Regions from separate parts of the Micromonospora sp. NPDC048063 genome, predicted to be linked through region 1. Evidence: riboswitches for the same ligand, from Rfam matches in the RefSeq annotation. Region 1 holds a riboswitch; each other region holds the start of a gene.
What was found. Region 1 has a riboswitch for cobalamin ahead of bluB (5,6-dimethylbenzimidazole synthase). Riboswitches for the same ligand answer to the same signal wherever they lie in the genome.

Region 1 (6,219 bases):
GTGGACGCCGGCCAGCGGTACCTGGCCGTCGACGACCGGCTGCGCGTCACCGACGGGATATGGGCGGTCGGCGACGTCACCGGGGAGGGCGCGTTCACCCACGTCGCCATGTACCAGGCGGGGATCGTCGTCGCCGACGTGCTCGACCACGCCCGGCGCGCCGACGGCGGGCCGGACGCCAGCGGCACCGCCCGCGTGACGGGCGGCGCGGCCGGCGCGGTCAGCGCGTCCGGCACCACCGGGTCGGGCGCCTCCGCCGGCGCGGTGCCGCGCGCCGACTACCGCGCGCTGCCCCGGGTCACCTTCACCGACCCCGAGATCGGCGCGGTCGGCCTCACCGAACGGCAGGCCCGCGAGCGCGGGATCAACGTGCAGGTCGGCCTCGCCGAGCTGCCGTCGTCGGCGCGCGGCTGGATCCACCGGAGCGGCAACGAGGGCTTCGTCAAGCTGGTCGCCGACGCCGACCAGGGCGTGCTGATCGGCGCGACGTCGGTCGGGCCGGCCGGCGGCGAGGTGCTCTCCGGGCTGGTGGTGGCGGTGCACGCGGCTGTGCCGCTGGCCCGGCTCCGGCACATGATCTACGCCTACCCGACGTTCCACCGGGCCATCGAGGACGCGCTGCGGCACCTGCGCTAGACGGTCGCGCCGCCGCGCCCGCGCTAGACGGCCGCGCCGTGCCGCCCGGCGCCGGCGGCGAACCGGGCCGCCCCGGCCGCCGCGTCGGCGGCGAGCGAGCCCATCCCGTACGCCAGCTCGGTCGCCAGCGCCGCCGGCTCCGGCTGGCCGGTGCCGGCCAGCACGGCGGCCCGGTCGTTGCGCAGGCAGGTCTGCGGGTGCCGGGCGATCTCGGCCGCCAGCCGCTCGGCCGCCGCCCGCGCCTCACCCGGGGCGACCAGCCGGTTCACCAGCCCCATCGCGTACGCCTCCTCGGCCGGCACCGGCCGGCCGGTGAGGATCAGGTCCATCGCCCGGCTCTCGCCGATCAGCCGGGGCAGCCGGACCGTCCCCCCGTCGATCAGCGGCACCCCCCAGCGCCGGCAGAACACCCCGAGGACCGCGTCGGACTCGGCGACCCGCAGGTCGCACCAGAGCGCCAGCTCCAACCCGCCGGCCACGGCGTGACCGGAGATCGCGGCGATCACCGGCTTGCCGAGCGTCATCCGGGTCGGGCCCATCGGGCCGTCCCCCTCCGGCTCGACCCGGTTGCCGCTCGGGGTGCCGATCGCCTTCAGGTCGGCCCCCGCGCAGAACGTGCCGCCGGCGCCCCAGAGCACGGCCACCGCCGCGTCGGGGTCGGCCTCGAAGGCGCGGAACGCGTCGGCCAGGGCCCGGGCCGTCGGCCCGTCGACCGCGTTGCGGGCCGCCGGGCGGTCCAGGATCACCGTGGTCACCGGCCCGTCGTGCTCGACGCGTACGCCCATCGGCACAGCATGCCCCGGTGGTGCCGACGGCGCCAGGGGGCGTCAGCGCGCCTTCGCGGCGCCGGGCCGGACCAGGGTCGCGCCCAGCGCGGCGCCGACCACGCACGCCACCCCGGCCGCCTGCGGCCAGGCCAGCAGCTCGCCCAGCAGGACCAGCCCGACCAGCGCGCCGATCGCCGGCTCCAGGCTGAGCAGGATCGCGAAGACCCGGGCCGGCATCCGGCGCAGCGCGGCCAGTTCGGCCGAGTACGGCAGCACCGACGACAGCAGTGCCACCACGACGCCCAGCGCGAGGGTCCACGGGTCGAGCAGCGCCGTGCCGCTGCCGGCGACCCCGAACGGCAGTACGGCGAGCGCGGCGACGGCCATTCCCAGCGCTAGGCCCCGGCTGCCCGGCACGCGGGCGCTGACCGCCTTGCCGAGCAGCACGTACCCGGCCCAGCCGACCGCGATGGCGACGCACAACAGCAGCCCCACCCGGTCCACCCCGGTCCCGCCGAGCCCGCTGATCAGCAGCACCCCGCCGCCCGCCAGGACCGCCCACGCCACGTCGGCGGGCCGGCGGCTGCCGGCGAGCGACACCAGCAGCGGCCCCGCGAACCCGATGGTGACCGCCACGCCGAGCGGCACCCGGTGCAGCGCCGCGTAGAAGGCGAGGTTCATCAGCGCCAGGGTGAGCCCGAACGCCCCGACCAGGCCGGCGGCGCGCCAGCCCAGCCGCAGCCCGGGCCGGGCCACGAGCAGCAGGATCAGCGCGGCGAAGCCGAGCCGCAGCGTGGTCGTACCGCCGGCGCTGGTGCTGCCGAAGAGTTGCTTGGCGACGGCCGCACCGACCTGGGTGGAGAGCATGCCCAGCAGCATCAGCAGCGGTGGCGGCACGGCCCGGGGTCGGCCGAGGGCGACGGTCAGTCGGGCCGCCGGGTGGCCGGCCGGCAGCGGGCGGGAGGCGAGTGCGTACACCCGGACCACACTGGTCGCGGACGGCGCGGCCCGCGACCGGATTTCCCCGCCCGGCCGGCGGATCCGGGCGGCGGTCCGATCCCCGGCGGGTCCGGCCCCTGGCGGGTTCGGCCCTGGCGGGTCCGGCCGGGTGGCGGATCCGGGTGGCGGTCCGGTCCCTGGCGGGTCCGGTCCCTCACGGGTCCGGCCCTCACGGGTCCGGTCGGGCGGCGGCGGGGCGGCGGACGCAGGCGTCCGACTGGCCCAGCAGCGCCGGTCCGGTTGGCGCGGCGCTAGCATGCCGGGCGGCACGATCATGTGAGGTGCCCCGCGCGAGCGGGGAGAATCGGGAAGCCGGTGCGAATCCGGCACGGGCCCGCCGCGGTGACCGGGGAGCCACCGTCCACGCGCGAGAGCGCAGCCACTGGCCCGCACGGGCCGGGAAGGCGGACGGCCAGGCGTCGATCCGGGAGTCCGAAGACCGGCCTCGCGGTCAGGTGCCCACGCCCCGAGCGTGGGCCGAGCGCAGCGGGAGCCTGCCTTGGATCTCTACGACGTCATTCATCGCCGCCGGGACGTCCGCGGCCAGTTCACCGGGGCACCGGTGCCCGACGAGACGCTGCACCGCGTCCTGACCGCGGCGCACGCCGCGCCGAGCGTTGGCTACTCCCAGCCCTGGGACTTCGTACTCGTCCGCGACCCCGAGTTGCGGCGCCGGTTCCACGAGCACGTCCAGGCCGAGCGGGACACCTTCGCCGCCACCCTGGACGGGGAGGCGGCCGAGCGGTTCGCCCGCATCAAGATCGACGGGGTGCTGGAGTCCACCCTGTCCGTGGTGGTCACCTACGACCCGGCCCGCGGTGGCGCCGCCGTGCTCGGGCGGCACGCCATCGCCGACACCGGGCTCTACTCGGCCTGCCTCGCCATCCAGAACCTCTGGCTGGCCGCCACCGCCGAGGGGCTCGGCGTCGGGTGGGTGTCGTTCTACCGGGAGCCCTGGCTGGCTGAGCTGCTCGGCATCCCCGACGGCGTACGGCCGGTGGCGTGGCTCTGCCTCGGGCCGGTCACCCACTTCGAGGCCGTGCCCGACCTGGCCCGGCACGGCTGGCGGCAGAAGCGCCCGCTGGCCGAGGCGATCCACCACGACCGCTGGACGTCGCCGGACCGCTGACCTCACCACCGCGGAAGGGCTGGGCCCATCCGGCCGGGCGCGCCTGGTTCCGGGCCGGCAGAAACCTCGTCACGCACCGCTGCGGATCCGTCACCGGATACCGGTTTGCGGTCGCTCCTGCCGGGAAGTCGGTACGGGTGCGAGCACTCATGACGAAGATCGAGCAGGCCTCCGCGCTGGACCGGATCGGCGACCGGTTGCAGCGGGCCGTCCAGGCCACCCTCCGCCCAAGGCGCGTTCGCGACCTGCTGCACGGTGTCTGGCTGGGGCACCCGCTGCACCCGGCGATGGTGCAGGTGCCGGTCGGCGCGTGGCTCAGCACGGCCGTGCTGGACCTTATGCAGGGGCAGCGCCGCGCCGCCACCACGCTGTGCGCGGTGGGCACCATCAGCGCCCTGCCGGCTGCGGTCGCCGGGCTCAACGACTGGGCAGCCCTCGCCCGAGACCAGCGCCGGATCGGCCTGGTGCACGCCGCCTCCAACAGCATCGGCCTGGCGTTCTACGCCGGCTCCGTGGCCGCCCGGATGACCGGCCGGCACAACCTCGGCCGTACGCTCGGCTTCCTCGGGCTCAGTGCCGCGAGCACGGGGGCGTACATCGGCGGGCACCTGGCGTACAAGCAGGGCGCGCAGGTCAACCAGAGCATCTCCGAGCTGCACCGGATGAGCGACGGCTGGCACTCGATCGCGGACATGTCCGCCCTGCCGCAGCGAAAGCTGATCACCCGGGAGATCGACGACGTCTCGGTGATCCTCTACCGGCACGGCGACGAGGTCACCGTGATGCTGGAGCGCTGCCCGCACCAGAGCGGCCCGCTCGGCAAGGGCGAGGTGCAGGAAATCGACGGGCACGCGTGCGTGGTCTGCCCGTGGCACGGCAGCACGTTCCGGCTCAACGGCGGCGAGGTCGTGCACGGGCCGTCCGGCAACGACCAGCAGGTCCTGCCCACCCGCATCGTCAACGGCATGCTGGAGACCCGCCTCCCCTGACCCACCCCACCCCACCCCCTCCCTCACACCGCCCCACCCCTCACGCCGGTTGATCTCTCACGCCGGTTGATCTCTCACGCCGGTTGATCATGAAGTTGTTGCCGTCCTGATCGGCGTTTCGCTGCAACAACTTCATGATCAACGAGGGCGTCCGGGGGTGGGTTAGGGGCGGCGGTGGCGGCCGATTAGGGGGTCGCGGGTGGTGTCCGCGTGGGCGCCGGCCAGCGGGCGGGGGGTGGTGGGCGCGTCGCTGTGGCCGCCCGGGGTGGTGCTGTCGCGGGGGATCGCGGTCGTCCCGGTGTGGGTGGCTGCGCCGGCGCCCCGGGGCGCCGCGTCCCGTCCGGTTCCGTCGTGTGCCGTCCGGCCCCGTCCGGTTGCCTTGCGTCCGGTCGCGCGTCCGCTTCCGCTGCGGCTGCCTCCGTCCCGCCCGGCACCCCCGGTGCCTCGACGGCATGTGGTGGCGGTGCGGGCCGCGCCTGCCGGTACGCGGGCGGGGCGGCCGCGCAGGCCAAGGACCGCGCCGAATTGCGCGCCGACGATGCTCGCCACCGCGAGGACGGCGGAGACCGCGAGTGGTCGGTTCACGCGGTCGGGCTCGCCGGCCCGGGCCGCTCCGACCGTCAGTGTCGGGGCCTCGTCGCCGGTCGCGTCGGCCGGCGGCGGCGCCGGGGCCTGCGCCGGGGGCGGGGGTGTCGCCCGCTCCGGGGTGACCTGTTCAGGGGTGGGCTGCGGGGCCGGCCGGGCCGGCAGGGGTGCGGTGGGCCGGGCGACGAGGCGGCCGGTGGCGTGCCGGCGGGCACCCCGGTCCTCGGCCTCCTGCGGGAGCTTCAGCAACTGGCCCGGGTGGATCCGGTCCGGGTCGTCGATACGGTTCAGCGCGGCCAGTTCACGGTAGTCGTCGAAGTCGTCGAGGTAGCGCTCGGCGACCCTGCCCAGGTGGTCGCCCCGGGCCACCCGGTAGACCACCGCCCCGTCGGCCGAGGCCGCCGGAGCAGGCTGCGCCGCCGAGGCCGGCCAGGTGGCCTGTGGCGGAACAGCCATCGGCGCGTTTGCGATCGGCGCTGCCGGCAGGGCGTACGGGCCGGCGATCGCCGTCGCCGCGCTCGCCGCCGGGCTGGCCGCGATGATCAGCGCGACCGACCCGACCAGGGCGGCGGCGGCCCGCTGCTGGCGGCTCATGCCCGGCAGCCGGGGTGCCGGCCGGCGCAGCGCCTGCGCGCAGAGTTCCACCAGCACGGAGAAGGCGAACGTCGCCCACCCGAACCACCCGGCCAGCGCCAGCGCGCGCAGGAAGAGGCGCCCGTCGTCGCGGCTGGTCAGCGTCGCGCCGATCTCCCCGACGGTGGGCAGGTGGTCGGGCAGCGGGTTGCCGGCGAGAGCGAGCAGCGCCACCGGCGCGCCGACCAGCACCGCGCAGAGCACGACGAGCGCGCCGAACCCGGTCAGGATCCGTCCGGTCCGCCGTACGACGGAACGACCCGAAGCGGCCATGGCTGCCTTCCTTCCTACGGTGCTCCGGTGAGCGGCCGCGCGCTCGCCTCGCCGGAGACGGTGACGGTCTCGTCGAAGCCGAACAGGCCGAGCATGGCTCTGTGGTGGGTGACGGTGACGCGTACGCGGACCCGGGTCTCCCCGTCGACGACCGGGAAGCTGACGGTGTGGTCGGCGGCGCCGGCGGCGGCGAGGTAGTCGGCGACGG
Region 2 (6,219 bases), on a different contig from region 1:
GCGCGGTCGCCGCCTGCCTGCTCGCCCCCGTCCTGTGGCCGCTCGACGAGAGCGCCGTCGACCTGGCGCGTACCCGGCTCGCGCCCTCGGCCGCGCACCCGGCCGGCACCGACGACCTGGGCCGCGACGTGGCCCACCGCGGCCTCTACGGCCTGCGTGTCTCCCTGCTCGTCGGCGCGGTCGCCGCGCTCGTGGCGACCGTGATCGGTGGTTTCGTCGGGGCGGTCGCCGGCACCCTCGGCGGCTGGGTCGACCGGGCGCTGATGCGGGTGGTCGACACCATCGCGGCGCTGCCGCACCTGCTGCTGGGCATCTTCATCGTCGCGATGCTGCGCCCCAGCCTCGGCGCGGTGATCGTGTCGATCGGGCTGACGCACTGGCTGTCCACCGCCCGCATCGTCCGCTCCGAGCTGCTCAGCCTGCGCACCCGGCCGTTCGTCGACGCCGCGATCGCCGGCGGCGCCAGCCGCGCGCGGGTAATCACCCGGCACCTGCTCCCGCACGTGCTGCCCCGGCTGGCCCTGGCCACCACGCTGATGGTGCCGCACGCCGTCTGGCACGAGACCGCGCTGTCCTTCCTCGGTCTCGGCCTGCCCCCGCACCTGGCCTCCATCGGCAACATGATCAACGACGGGCAGCGCTCCCTGCTCACCGGCGCCTGGTGGGCCAGCCTCGTCCCCGGCCTGCTCCTCGTCGTCGTCACGCTGGCCCTGGCCACCCTCACCGGCCGGTGGCGCGACCGCCTCGACCCGCGCGTACGAGCGGAGCTGAACCTTTGACCACCACCCGCGAGCCCCACGCCGCCACGGCCGGCACCGCCGCCACCGGCGACGCCACGCCCGTCACGGTCGGCAGCGCCGCCTCCACGGTCGGCAGCGCGGCCGGTCCTCGTCCCGCCCTGCTGGAGGTCGACGGGCTGACCGTCCGCTTCCAGCTCCGTGACGCCGTGGTGCGGGCCGTCACCGACCTGCGCCTGACCGTCCACCCCGGCGAACTGGTGGCCGTGGTGGGGGAGTCCGGCTGCGGCAAGTCGGTGCTCGCCCACGCCCTGCTCGGCCTGCTCCCCGGCAACGCCACCGTCTCCGGCCACGCCCGGCTGCGCCCGCCCGGCGGGGACCAGGTCGACCTGATCGGCTGCACCGAGCGCCACCTCGCCCGCGTCGTACGCGGCCGCGCGGTCGGGCTGGTGCCGCAGAGCCCCGCCACCGCGCTGACCCCCGTACGCACCGGCCGGCGGCTGCTGGCAGAGACCCTGCGCGCCCACGGGCACGCCCGCCGCGACGCGCCCTCGGCGGCCGAGCGGGTCGCCGCCGACGTCGGGCTAGACCCCGCCGACCTCGACCGCTACCCCCACGAGCTCTCCGGCGGCATGGCGCAACGCCTGGCCACCGCCCTCGCGCTCGCCCCCGACCCGCCGCTGCTGCTCGCCGACGAACCGACCACGGGCCTCGACCGGCCCCTGGTCGACCACACCCTCGACCTGCTGCGCCGCCGCTGCGACGCCGGCAACGCCGTCCTGCTCATCACCCACGACCTGGCCGCCGCCCGCCGTGTCGCCGACACCGTCGCCGTCATGTACGCCAGCCGGGTCGTCGAGCGCCGGCCCACCGAGGCGCTGTTCGCCGCGCCCGCCCACCCCTACACCGCCGGCCTGCTCGACGCCCTGCCCGAGCGGGCGTTCCGCCCCGTGCCCGGCCACCCGCCGATGCTCACCGACCTGCCCGCCGGCTGCGCCTTCGCCCCGCGCTGCGACCGCGCCACCGACACCTGCCGCACGCCGCCCACCCCGGTCGTGGACGGCTCCGGCCAGGTCGCCTGCCACCACCCGCTGCCCGTCGGAGCGCCGGCATGACCACGACCACGGCCACCCGTCGACACCTCGGCCCGGAGGCGACCGCCACCGCGCTCGCCGCCCACCAGGTCACCGTCGCCTACGGTCGGCAGCGCGTCCTCGACCGCGTCGACCTGCACGTCGCCCCCGGCGAGACGGTCGGGCTGCACGGGCCCTCGGGCAGCGGCAAGTCCACCCTGGCCCGGGTACTCGCCCTGCTGCACGCCCCCGACGCCGGGCACGTCACCCTCGACGGCCACCGGGTCGCCGGAGTCCGCCACCGGCTGCCGGCGGCCGTCCGCACCCGCGTCGCGATCCTGTTCCAGAGCCCACGCGCCGCCACCGACCCGCGGCTCAGCCTCGCGGACATCGTCGCCGAACCGCTCCGCGCCACCGGCGTACCGGCCGAGCAGGCCAGGGCCCACGCGGCCGAGCTGGCCGACCTCGTCGGCCTCACCGCGGACCTGCTCGCCCGCCGCCCGCACGCGGTCAGCGACGGGCAGCTGCAACGGGCCTGCCTCGCCCGGGCGCTCGTGCACCGGCCGGCCTACCTGCTCTGCGACGAGGCCACCGCCATGCTCGACGCCTCCACCCAGGCCCACCTCGCCGCCGTCATCACCGACTACCAGCGGCAGCGCGGCGCCGGGGTCCTGCTGATCACCCACGACCCGGCCCTGATGGCCCGCTGGGCGACCCGGGTCGTCGACCTTCCGCCCCCGCCGGGAGCGTGAACCGCCGCGCGCCGCACCGTCCACAGTGGTGAAGCCGGCCGCTCCATGGCATTCGTCACCGTGGCATTCGGGGCCGGGCGCAGGCTAGGGTGACGCTGCCGTGGTGTTCGGGAAGCCGGTGGAAGACCGGTGCGGCCCTCGCCACTGTGATCGGGAAGTCCGCGGCCCTCGTCGTCAGAGGTCACTGGGCGTGTCGCACGCCTGGGAAGGCCGGCCACGGACGCACCTCCCGTCAGCCAGGAGACCGGCCACGGCACTGCGATGACCCGTCCACGAGGTGCTGGAAGGCGGTCCCGATGCGCGTGCGCGCTGTGCGGTCCACCCTGTCCCGGCGCGTAGCCGCGCCCCTGTCCGTCCTCCTCGTCCTGCTCGGCGCCTGCGCCACGGACGACGACCCCGCCCCGGCATCCGGCGCGCCGGCCACCCTGACCAACTGCGGCACGCCGGTCACCGTCGCCGCCCCGCCCCAGCGGGCGGTGACCCTGAACCAGCCCGCCACCGAGATCATGCTGGCGCTCGGCCTGGCCGACCGCATGGCCGGCACGGCGTACCTGGACGACGCGATCCTGCCGGAGCACGCCGCCGCGTACGCATCGGTGCCGGTGCTGTCCGGAAAGTACCCGGCCAAGGAGAAACTCCTGGAGACGGCGCCGGACTTCGTCTACGCCTCGTTCCACAGCGCCTTCGGCGACGAGGGCGTCGGCGACCGGGCCGCCCTGGCGGGGCTCGGCATCGGCACCTATCTCTCACCCGCCGGGTGCCCGAAGCCGCACCGGCCGGGAAAGCTCACCGTCGAGGACGTGTTCGCCGAGATCCGGGACGTCGCGGCCGTCTTCGGGGTGCCGGAGCGGGCCGAGACGCTCATCGCCGACCACCGCGCCCGGATCGCCGCCGCTGCCGCCAGGCTCGACGGCACGCGGGACGTCTCCGTGCTCTGGTGGGACGCCGGCACCGACGCCCCGAGCGTGGGCGCCTGCTGCGGCAGCCCCAACATGATCATGTCGGCGGTCGGGATCGGCAACGCCTTCGGCGACCTCGCCGGCGGCTGGGCCGACACCAGTTGGGAGAGCGCCGTCGCGCGCGACCCCGACGCGGTCGTGCTGGTCGACGCGACCTGGGACCCGGCCGCCGCGAAGCAGGCGTTCCTGGCCCGGCACCCCACCCTCAAGGACCTGCCCGCGGTGGCCGGGCAGCGGTTCGTCGTCATTCCGTTCTCGTCCACCACCGCCGGGGTGCGGGCGGTGCTCGGCGTCGAGGCGCTCGCCGCGGGGATGGCGCAGCTTCCCGCCCGAGCGGGCCGCTGACCGCCGTGGCGCGCCGTACCGCCGTGGCCCGCCGTCTCGCCGTGGCCCGCCGTCTCGCCGTGCGCGGTCGGGCCGGCGCGGATCCCGGCGCCACTGCCTCCGGGGTCCGGCGCGGCCGGCCCGTCCGTCCCGTCGGCACCGTCGCGCTGCTGGTCACGTTGCTGGCGGTGCTGGTCGTGTCGATCGGGGCGGCCGTCACCGTCGGGCCGGCCGACATCCCCGTGTCGACGGTCTGGGCCGTCGTGGCCGACCGCCTGGGCCTGGCCCACGCCGACGTGCCGCTGCTGCGCGAGCACATCGTCTGGCGGCTGCGCCTGCCCCGGGTGCTCGGCGCCGCAGTGCTGGGCGCCGGGCTGGCGGCCGTCGGGGCGGTGACACAGACCGTCACCCGCAACCCGCTGGCCGACCCGTACCTGCTCGGGGTCTCCTCCGGGGCGTCGCTCGGCGCGGTCGCGGTGCTCGTCCTCGGCGTCGGCGGCGGGGTCGCGGCGCTCACCGGGGGCGCCTTCACCGGCGCGCTGGCCGCGTTCGCCGTCGTGGCGGCGGTGGCCGGCCGGCGGGCCGCGCTGGCGCCCACCCGGGTGGTGCTGGCCGGGGTCGCCGTCGCGCAGCTGTGCGGGGCGGCGACGTCGTTCGTCATCGTCTGGGTCGCCGACCCGCACGCCACGCAGAGCATCACCTTCTGGCTCTCCGGCTCGCTGGCGCGCGTCGACTGGCCCGCCCTGGCCTGGGTGGTACCGGTGCTGGCCGCCGTGCTCGCCCTCGTGGCGGCGCACGCCCGCACGCTCAACGCCTTCGCCTTCGGCGAGGACGCCGCCGAGACCCTCGGCGTGCCCGTCACCCGGGTCCGGTGGCTGCTGCTGGTCGCCACCGCGCTGCTCACCGCGGCGCTGGTCGCCGTCAGCGGCGCGGTGGGTTTCGTCGGGCTGATCCTGCCGCACGCCGCCCGGTTCCTCACCGGCGCGGACCACCGGCGCCTGCTGCCCGTCGTCGTCCTCGCCGGCGCGATCTTCATGGTCTGGGTGGACACCGCCGCGCGGACCCTGTTCGCGCCCCGCGAACTGCCGGTGGGCGTGCTGACGGCGCTGCTCGGGGTGCCCGCCTTCGTGGTCCTGCTGCACCGGGCCCGGCCGGCAGAGTCGCGGCGACCCCGGGGACGGTGGGCCGGGTGCCGGAAGGCGGGCGACTGATGCTCGCCGTCACCGACGTGTCCTGGGCCGTCGCGGCCCGGCGGATCCTCGACGACGTCACCTGCGCCGTGCCGGCGGGCAGCCTCGTCGGGCTGCTCGGCCCCAACGGCTGCGGCAAGACCACCCTGCTGCGGATCGTCGCCCGGCTCGTCGCGCCCGACAACGGGCGGGTCACCATCGGCGGCGACGACGTCGCCACCCTGCCCCGCGCGGCGCTGGCCCGCCGCGCCGCGCTGCTCGCCCAGCACGCCGACACCGACCTGGACCTCACCGTCGAGGAGGTGGTGCTGCTCGGCCGTACCCCGCACCGCCGCTCGCGATGGTCGGACAGCGACGCCGACCGTGCCGCCGCGGCCGACGCGCTGGCCCGGGTCGACCTCGACGGGTACGCCGGCCGCCGCTGGCACACCCTCTCCGGCGGCGAACGGCAGCGGGTCCAGCTGGCCCGCGCGCTCGCCCAGCAACCGCACCTGCTGCTGCTCGACGAGCCCACCAACCACCTCGACATCGGCCACCAGTTGCAACTGCTGCACCTGGTCCGCCGCGCCGGGGTCACCACCCTCGCCGCGCTGCACGACCTCAACCTGGCCGCCATGTTCTGCGACACGGTGGTCGTCCTGGCCGCCGGCCGGGTCGTCACCGCCGGCCCGCCCGCCGAGGTCCTCACTCCCGGGCTGCTCGCCGACGTCTACGGCGTCCAGGCCGACGTGGCGACGCACCCGGGCACCGGTCGGCCCACCATCACCTACCACCCGCCCGCGTCGTGACCCGGCACGTGCCGCCGGGCTCGACCGGGACCAAGGAGTCGGACATGACCGCCACACCGGGCTGTCTGGTCACCGTGTGCCGCGACTGCTGCTGTGGCAGCACCCGCAAACACCCCGCCGTCGACCACGACGCGCAGCTGCGGCGACTGCGGGCCGCGCTGCCGGCGCCGCACCGGGTACGCGTCAGCGCCTGCCTCGACCTCTGCGCGCAGTCCAACCTGGTCGTCGTCCACCCCGCGCCGTCGGCGCGACGGGCCGGCGCGCGGCCGGTCTGGTTCGGTCTCGTCCTGCACGACTCCGTGGTCGACGACATCACCGACTGGGTGCGCGCCGGGGGGCCGGGCGTCGCGCCGCTGCCCGCCACCCTGGAGCTGTCGGTGGTCACCCCGACGCTCC
Region 3 (6,219 bases), on a different contig from region 1:
CGGGCGGCGAAGCCGGCCGGGTCGGCGTCGGCGGCGAGCCGCCGGCGGACCACCTCGACGCGTACGGCGGGGTCGCGGCTGGCCCCGACCTCCACGGTCAGCCCGAACCGGTCCAGCAGCTGTGGGCGCAGCTCCCCCTCCTCCGGGTTCATCGTGCCGACCAGCAGGAACCGGGACGCGTGGCTGACCGAGACGCCCTCCCGCTCCACGTGGCAACGGCCCATCGCCGCGGCGTCGAGGAGCAGGTCGACCAGGTGGTCGTGGAGCAGGTTGACCTCGTCGACGTAGAGCACGCCGCGGTGGGCGGCGGCGAGCAGGCCCGGCTCGAAGGCGCGGACGCCCTCGCCGAGCGCCTTCTCCAAGTCGAGCGAGCCGACCACCCGGTCCTCGGCCGCGCCGACCGGCAGCTCCACCAGCCGGGCGGGACGCCGCTCGGCCGCCGGCGCGTCGGGGTGCGGGCCGTCCGGGCAGGACGGGTCGGGGGCGGCCGGGTCGCAGGCGAAGCGGCAGCCGGCCACCCGCTCCACGGGCGGCAGCAGCGCGGCCAGGGCCCGCACGGCCGTCGACTTGGCGGTGCCCTTCTCGCCGCGGACGAGCACCCCGCCGATCGCCGGGGAAACCGCGTTGAGCAGCAGGGCGAGCCGCATGTCGTCCATGCCCAGCACCGCGCTGAACGGGTAGGTGGTCACTGTGTCGTTTTCCGTTCGCGACTGCGGGGCTCGCAGGACCGGCTCACTCCTCGCGCTCACTGCCGGTCCTCCAGGTCGCCCTCGCTGGCCAGGTACGTCTCGCGGAGCCGGTCCAGGGTGGTCGGCTCGGGCTCGGCCCACAGGCCCCGGTCGGCCGCCTCGAGCAGCCGCTCGGTGATGCCGCGCAGCGCCCACGGGTTCGACTGCTCCAGGAACTCCCGGGTGGTCTCGTCGAAGACGTACGCGGCGGCCAGGTGCTCGTACATCCAGTCGTCGACGACGCCGGCGGTGGCGTCGTAGCCGAACAGGTAGTCCACGGTGGCGGCCAGCTCGAACGCGCCCTTGTAGCCGTGCCGGCGCATCGCGGCGATCCACTTCGGGTTGACCACCCGGGCCCGGAACACCCGCCGGGTCTCCTCGCCGAGGGTGCGGGTACGCACGTCGTGCGGCATCGCCGAGTCGCCCACGTACGCGGCCGGGGCGGCGCCGGTGAGGTGACGGACCATCGCCACCATCCCGCCGTGGTACTGGAAGTAGTCGTCGGAGTCGACGATGTCGTGCTCGCGGGTGTCCTGGTTCTTCACCGCCACCGCGATCCGGGCGAAGGAGCGTTCCATGTCGGCGCGCGCCTCCCGCCCGTCCAGCCCCCGGCCGTAGGCGTAGCCGCCCCAGACGGCGTACACCTCGGCGAGGTCGGCGTCGCTGCGCCAGTTGCGGGAGTCGATCAGCGGCAGCAGCCCGGCCCCGTACGCGCCCGGCTTGGAGCCGAAGACGCGGGCGGTGGCCCGCCGCTCGTCGCCGTGCTCGGCGAGGTCGGCGGCGACGTGCGCGCGGACGAAGTTCTGCTCGGCGGGCTCCTCCAGGGCGGCGACCAACCGCACCGCGTCGTCGATGAGCGCGACCACGTGCGGGAAGGCGTCCCGGAAGAAGCCGGAGATCCGCACGGTGACGTCGACGCGGGGGCGGCCCAGCTCGGCCGGCGGCACCACCTCCACGCCGGTGACCCGGCGGGAGCGGTCGTCCCAGGTGGGACGGCAGCCGAGCAGCGCGAGCACCTCGGCGACGTCGTCGCCCTGGGTGCGCATGGCGCTGGTGCCCCAGACGGTCAGGCCGACGGAGCGCGGGTACTCGCCGGTGTCGGCGAGGTGCCGGGCGAGCAGCGAGTCGGCCAGGGCCACCCCGACATCCCAGGCGTTGCGGCTGGGGATCGCCTTGGGGTCGACGGAGTAGAAGTTCCGGCCGGTGGGGAGCACGTTGACCAGGCCCCGGGTGGGCGAGCCGGACGGGCCGGGCGGCACGAACCGCCCGTCGAGCGCACCCACCACCCGGTCGATCTCGTCGGTCGTACGGTCCAGCCGGGGCACCAGCTCGGTGGCGGCGAAGCGGAGCACGGCGGCGGCGTCCGGGACGGCCCGGCCGGTGACCTCCTCGACCACGGCGTCGACCTTGTCGGCGTCCCAGCCGAGGGTCTCCATGCCGACGACCAGCCGGCGCGCGAGGGCCTCGATCAGGTCGACGGCGTCGGCGGCGGTGCCGGCCGGCCCGTCGACGGTGTCGGTCAGCGCCTCGGGCACGGCCAGCCGCTCCCCCGGCGCGGCGAGCAGCGCCTGCTCGTCGAGCCCGTACGCGGCGGCGAGGGCCTGGCGCAGGCCGGGCAGGGCGCGGGCGCCGCCCCAGACCTGCGGGGCGCGCAGCACGGCGAGGACGAGGTTGACCCGGGGCTCGCCGGTGGGCGCGGCGGCGAGGATGTGCAGGCCGTCGCGGATCTGCACGTCCTTGACCTCGCAGAGGTACCCATCGAGGTGCAGCACGAAGTCGTCGAAGTCCTCGGCGGCCGGCATGTCCTCGGCGTGCAGGTCGTGGTGCAGCTCCGCGGCGCGCACCAGGGCCCAGATCTGCGCCTGCACGGTGGGCACCTTGGCGGGGTCGAGCGCCTGCACGGTGGCGTACTCGTCGAGGAGTTGCTCCAGCTTCGCCAGGTCGCCGTACGTCTCGGCGCGGGCCATCGGCGGCACCAGGTGGTCGACGACGACGGCGTGCGCGCGGCGCTTGGCCTGGGTGCCCTCGCCGGGGTCGTTGACGATGAACGGGTAGACCAGCGGCAGGTCGCCGAGGACGGCGTCGGGGGCGCAGTCGGCGGCCAGCCCGAGGCCCTTGCCGGGCAGCCACTCCAGGGTGCCGTGCTTGCCCAGGTGCACCACCGCGTCCGCGCCGAAGCCGCCGTCGGTGGCGGGCGCGGCCAGCCAGCGGTACGCGGCCAGGTAGTGGTGGCTCGGCGGCAGGTCCGGGTCGTGGTAGATGGCGATCGGGTTCTCGCCGAAGCCGCGCGGCGGCTGGATCAGCAGCACCACGTTGCCGAAGCGCAGCCCGGCCAGCACGATGTCCCCGCCGTCGGTGTAGAGCCCGCCGGGCGGCTCCCCCCAGTGGGCGAGCATCCGCTCCCGCAGCTCCGCCGGCGCCTGGTCGAACCAGCGCCGGTACGTCGCCCCGGGCACCCGCGCCTCGGCGGCGGCGAGCTGTTCCGGGGTGAGCCACTCGACGTCGTGCCCCCCGGCGGCGATGAGGGCGTGGATGAGCGCGTCCCCGTCGTCGGGCACGGGGGCGTCGCCGAGGTGGTAGCCGGCCTCGGCGAGGGCGGCGAGCAGCCGGACCGCCGAGGCCGGGGTGTCCAGGCCGACGGCGTTGCCGACCCGGGAGTGCTTCGTCGGGTAGGAGCTGAGCACGACCGCGAGCCGCTTGTCGGCGTTGGGCACGTGCCGCAGCCGGGCGTGCCGCACGGCGATGCCGGCCACCCGGGCGGCCCGCTCCGGATCGGCGACGTAGCTGGAGAGCCCGTCGGCGTCGATCCGCTTGAACGAGAACGGCACGGTGACGATCCGGCCGTCGAACTCGGGGACGGCCACCTGCATCGCGGCGTCCAGCGGGGACAGTCCGGCGTCGCTGCCGGCCCACTGCTCGCGGGTGCTGGTGAGGCAGAGCGCCTGGATCACCGGCACGTCGAGGGCGGCGAGCGCGCCCACGTCCCAGGCGTCCTCGTCGCCGCCGCCGGAGGCGTCGGCGGCGACCGTGCCGCCGGCGGCCAGCACGGTGACCAGCAGGGCGTCGCAGCCGGCGAAGAGGCCCAGCGGGCCCGCGCCGGCGGTGAGGCCGCGCAGCGAGCCGCAGAAGATCGGCAGCGGGTTGCCGCCGGCCGCGTCGACGGCGTCGGCGAGGGTGTCGACGAAGCCGGTGTTGCCGGCGAGGGAGTGCGCCCGGTAGAAGACGATCCCCACGGTCGGCCGGTCGGGCCGCGCGGGACGGTCGCCGTGGACGCCGTACGTCGGGGTCGACGCGGGCGGGGCGAACCCCTCGCCGGTGAGCAGCACCGTGTCGGAGAGGAAGCGGGCGAGCTGGGCGAGGTTCTCCGGGCCGCCCTCGACCAGGTAGGCCAGCGCCTGGGTGGCCACGCCGGCGGGGACGGTGGAGGCCGCCATCAGGTCCGCGTCCGGCGCGGCCTCGCCGCTGAGCACGACCGTGGGCACGCCGGAGGCCAGCACCGTGGCGAGCCCGTCCGGCCACGCCTGCCGGCCGCCGAGCAGGCGTACGACCGCGAGGTCCACGCCGTCGAGCAGCGCGGGCACGGCGTCGGCGGCGACCCGGGCGGGGTTGGCGAGTCGGTAGTCGGCGCCGCTGGCGCGGGCGGCGAGCAGGTCGGTGTCGGCGGTGGACAGCAGCAGGATGCGCACGGACGGCTCCGGAGAGTGACGCCCGGATCGACGCGAGGACGATCGGGCGGTACGAGGGGTGGGCGCGGTTCAGCGGGTACGGCGGGCCGGGAAGCGGCTCACCGGCGGGCCGACGGGGTCGGGCGGCGCGGTGCGGGCGTCAGGGACGGGCGACGCGCCCGACCGCTGCGGGACGACCGGGGGCGGGCACACCACGGTCGGCCGGACGCGCGCCGCGGCGGCCGGACGGGGCTGCGGAAATACGGCTGCTCGCCGGCGCGCTGTGGCGGCCGGGCACGATGCGACGATGATCGTCGATGGCGGAGACGCGGTGCGTCATCGGGTCCTCCTCGGGTGTCCACGCCCTGGGGTCACTCCCGACGGCCGAAGTATCCTGGCTCCCGGATCGACGCTCACCCCCGGTCTTCCAACCGCGCACGCACGGCCGTGACTCACGAGGGGGGATCGCTCCCCGGTGACAGTGGCGGGACCGCGCCGGAATCACACCGGCTTCCTTCACTGCCGTCAGGCCGCGAATGCTGCCACACCCCCGGTCCCCAGGTCAACGCGACGGGATCGGACGCCGGCCCCGCCGGGCCGGCGCGGCGCGGCGCTCACGACGGTCGACCGAACCTCACCGGTCGGCGAGCCCCGACTCGTAGCCCGCGATCACCAGTTGCGCCCGGTCGCGGACGCCCAGCTTCGTCAGCAACCGGCCGATGTGCGTCTTGACGGTGCCCCGGCTGAGGTGCAGGTGCTGCTCGATCTCGGTGTTGGACATCCCACGGGTGATCAACGTCAACACCTCCCGCTCCCGTGGGGTCACCCCGTCGAGCCGTCCCGGCACCCGTCGGGCCGCCGGCATCCGGGTGAACTCGGCGATGAGCCGACGGGTGACGCTGGGGGCCAGCAGCGCCTCGCCCGCGGCGACCACCCTGATCGCGTCGAGCAGCCGTACGGGGGACGTGTCCTTGAGCAGGAAGCCGCTCGCCCCGGCCCGCAGCGCCCGGTACACGTAGTCGTCGAGGCCGAAGGTGGTGAGGACGAGCACCCGGGGCGCGTCCCGGCCGGCGGTGACCTGCTCGGTGGCGGTGATGCCGTCCATCTCGGGCATCCGGACGTCCATCAGCACCACCTCGGGCGAGTGCGTCCTCGCGAGTTCGACGGCCGCCCGCCCGGTGCCCGCCTCGGCCACCACGGTCATTCCCGGGGTGGCATCGACCAGCAGCCGGAGGGTGCCGCGCAGCAGCACGTCGTCGTCGGCCAGGAGCACGCGTACGGGCTCACCCATCGTCCGGCACCGCCGGGGTGAACGGCAGCCGGGCGCGCACGGCGAAGCCGCCGCCGGGCTCGACGCCGGCCGCCAGGGTGCCGCCGTGCATCACGGCCCGCTCGCGCATGCCCCGCAGCCCATGGCCGGGCGGCCCGACGGCGCGCCCCGACCCCCCGTCGTCGACGACGGCGACGGCCAGCGCCCCGGGCTCGACCGCCACGGCGAGCCGACAGCGGGTCGGGCCGGCGTGGCGCAGCACGTTGGTGAGTGCCTCCTGCACGATGCGGTACGCCGAGGCCTGCACGGCCGCGGGCACCCGGGTCAGGTCGGTCGCCCGGTCGACGTCGACGGTGACACCGGCGGACCGGACGGCCTCGACCAGCCGGTCGAGTTCGGCGAAGCTCGGCGCGGTGTCGGCCGGGTCGCGCAGCGCGCCGAGCACGACCCGGATGTCGTCGAGCGCGCTCCGGCTGACCCGCTCGATCGTGCCCAGGGCGGCCCGGCCCTGCTCGGGATGGCTGTCCGCCAGGTGGTTGGCGACGGCCGCCTTCAT

Region 2: another riboswitch for cobalamin. It lies ahead of ACGFZ2_RS13505 (ABC transporter substrate-binding protein); the one in region 1 lies ahead of bluB (5,6-dimethylbenzimidazole synthase).
Region 3: another riboswitch for cobalamin. It lies ahead of cobN (cobaltochelatase subunit CobN); the one in region 1 lies ahead of bluB (5,6-dimethylbenzimidazole synthase).

The regions. Positions count from the first base shown of each region.
Region 1 is NZ_JBIDBG010000029.1:26,067-32,285, reverse strand. It holds gene ACGFZ2_RS33245 (dihydrolipoyl dehydrogenase family protein) at 1-636, shown strand, start outside; gene ACGFZ2_RS33240 (crotonase/enoyl-CoA hydratase family protein) at 660-1,421, opposite strand; gene ACGFZ2_RS33235 (DMT family transporter) at 1,464-2,381, opposite strand; cobalamin riboswitch at 2,665-2,865, shown strand; gene bluB (5,6-dimethylbenzimidazole synthase) at 2,902-3,531, shown strand; gene ACGFZ2_RS33225 (Rieske 2Fe-2S domain-containing protein) at 3,681-4,520, shown strand; partial or broken gene ACGFZ2_RS33220 (LysM peptidoglycan-binding domain-containing protein) at 4,965-6,011, opposite strand; gene ACGFZ2_RS33215 (pilus assembly protein TadG-related protein) at 6,026-6,219, opposite strand, start outside.
Region 2 is NZ_JBIDBG010000004.1:363,017-369,235, reverse strand. It holds gene ACGFZ2_RS13520 (ABC transporter permease) at 1-779, shown strand, start outside; gene ACGFZ2_RS13515 (ABC transporter ATP-binding protein) at 776-1,852, shown strand; gene ACGFZ2_RS13510 (ABC transporter ATP-binding protein) at 1,849-2,562, shown strand; cobalamin riboswitch at 2,647-2,830, shown strand; gene ACGFZ2_RS13505 (ABC transporter substrate-binding protein) at 2,859-3,866, shown strand; gene ACGFZ2_RS13500 (FecCD family ABC transporter permease) at 3,872-5,056, shown strand; gene ACGFZ2_RS13495 (ABC transporter ATP-binding protein) at 5,056-5,823, shown strand; gene ACGFZ2_RS13490 (hypothetical protein) at 5,868-6,219, shown strand, end outside.
Region 3 is NZ_JBIDBG010000001.1:100,647-106,865, reverse strand. It holds partial or broken gene ACGFZ2_RS00525 (VWA domain-containing protein) at 1-749, opposite strand, end outside; gene cobN (cobaltochelatase subunit CobN) at 746-4,414, opposite strand; cobalamin riboswitch at 4,781-4,910, opposite strand; gene ACGFZ2_RS00515 (response regulator) at 5,028-5,684, opposite strand; gene ACGFZ2_RS00510 (sensor histidine kinase) at 5,677-6,219, opposite strand, start outside.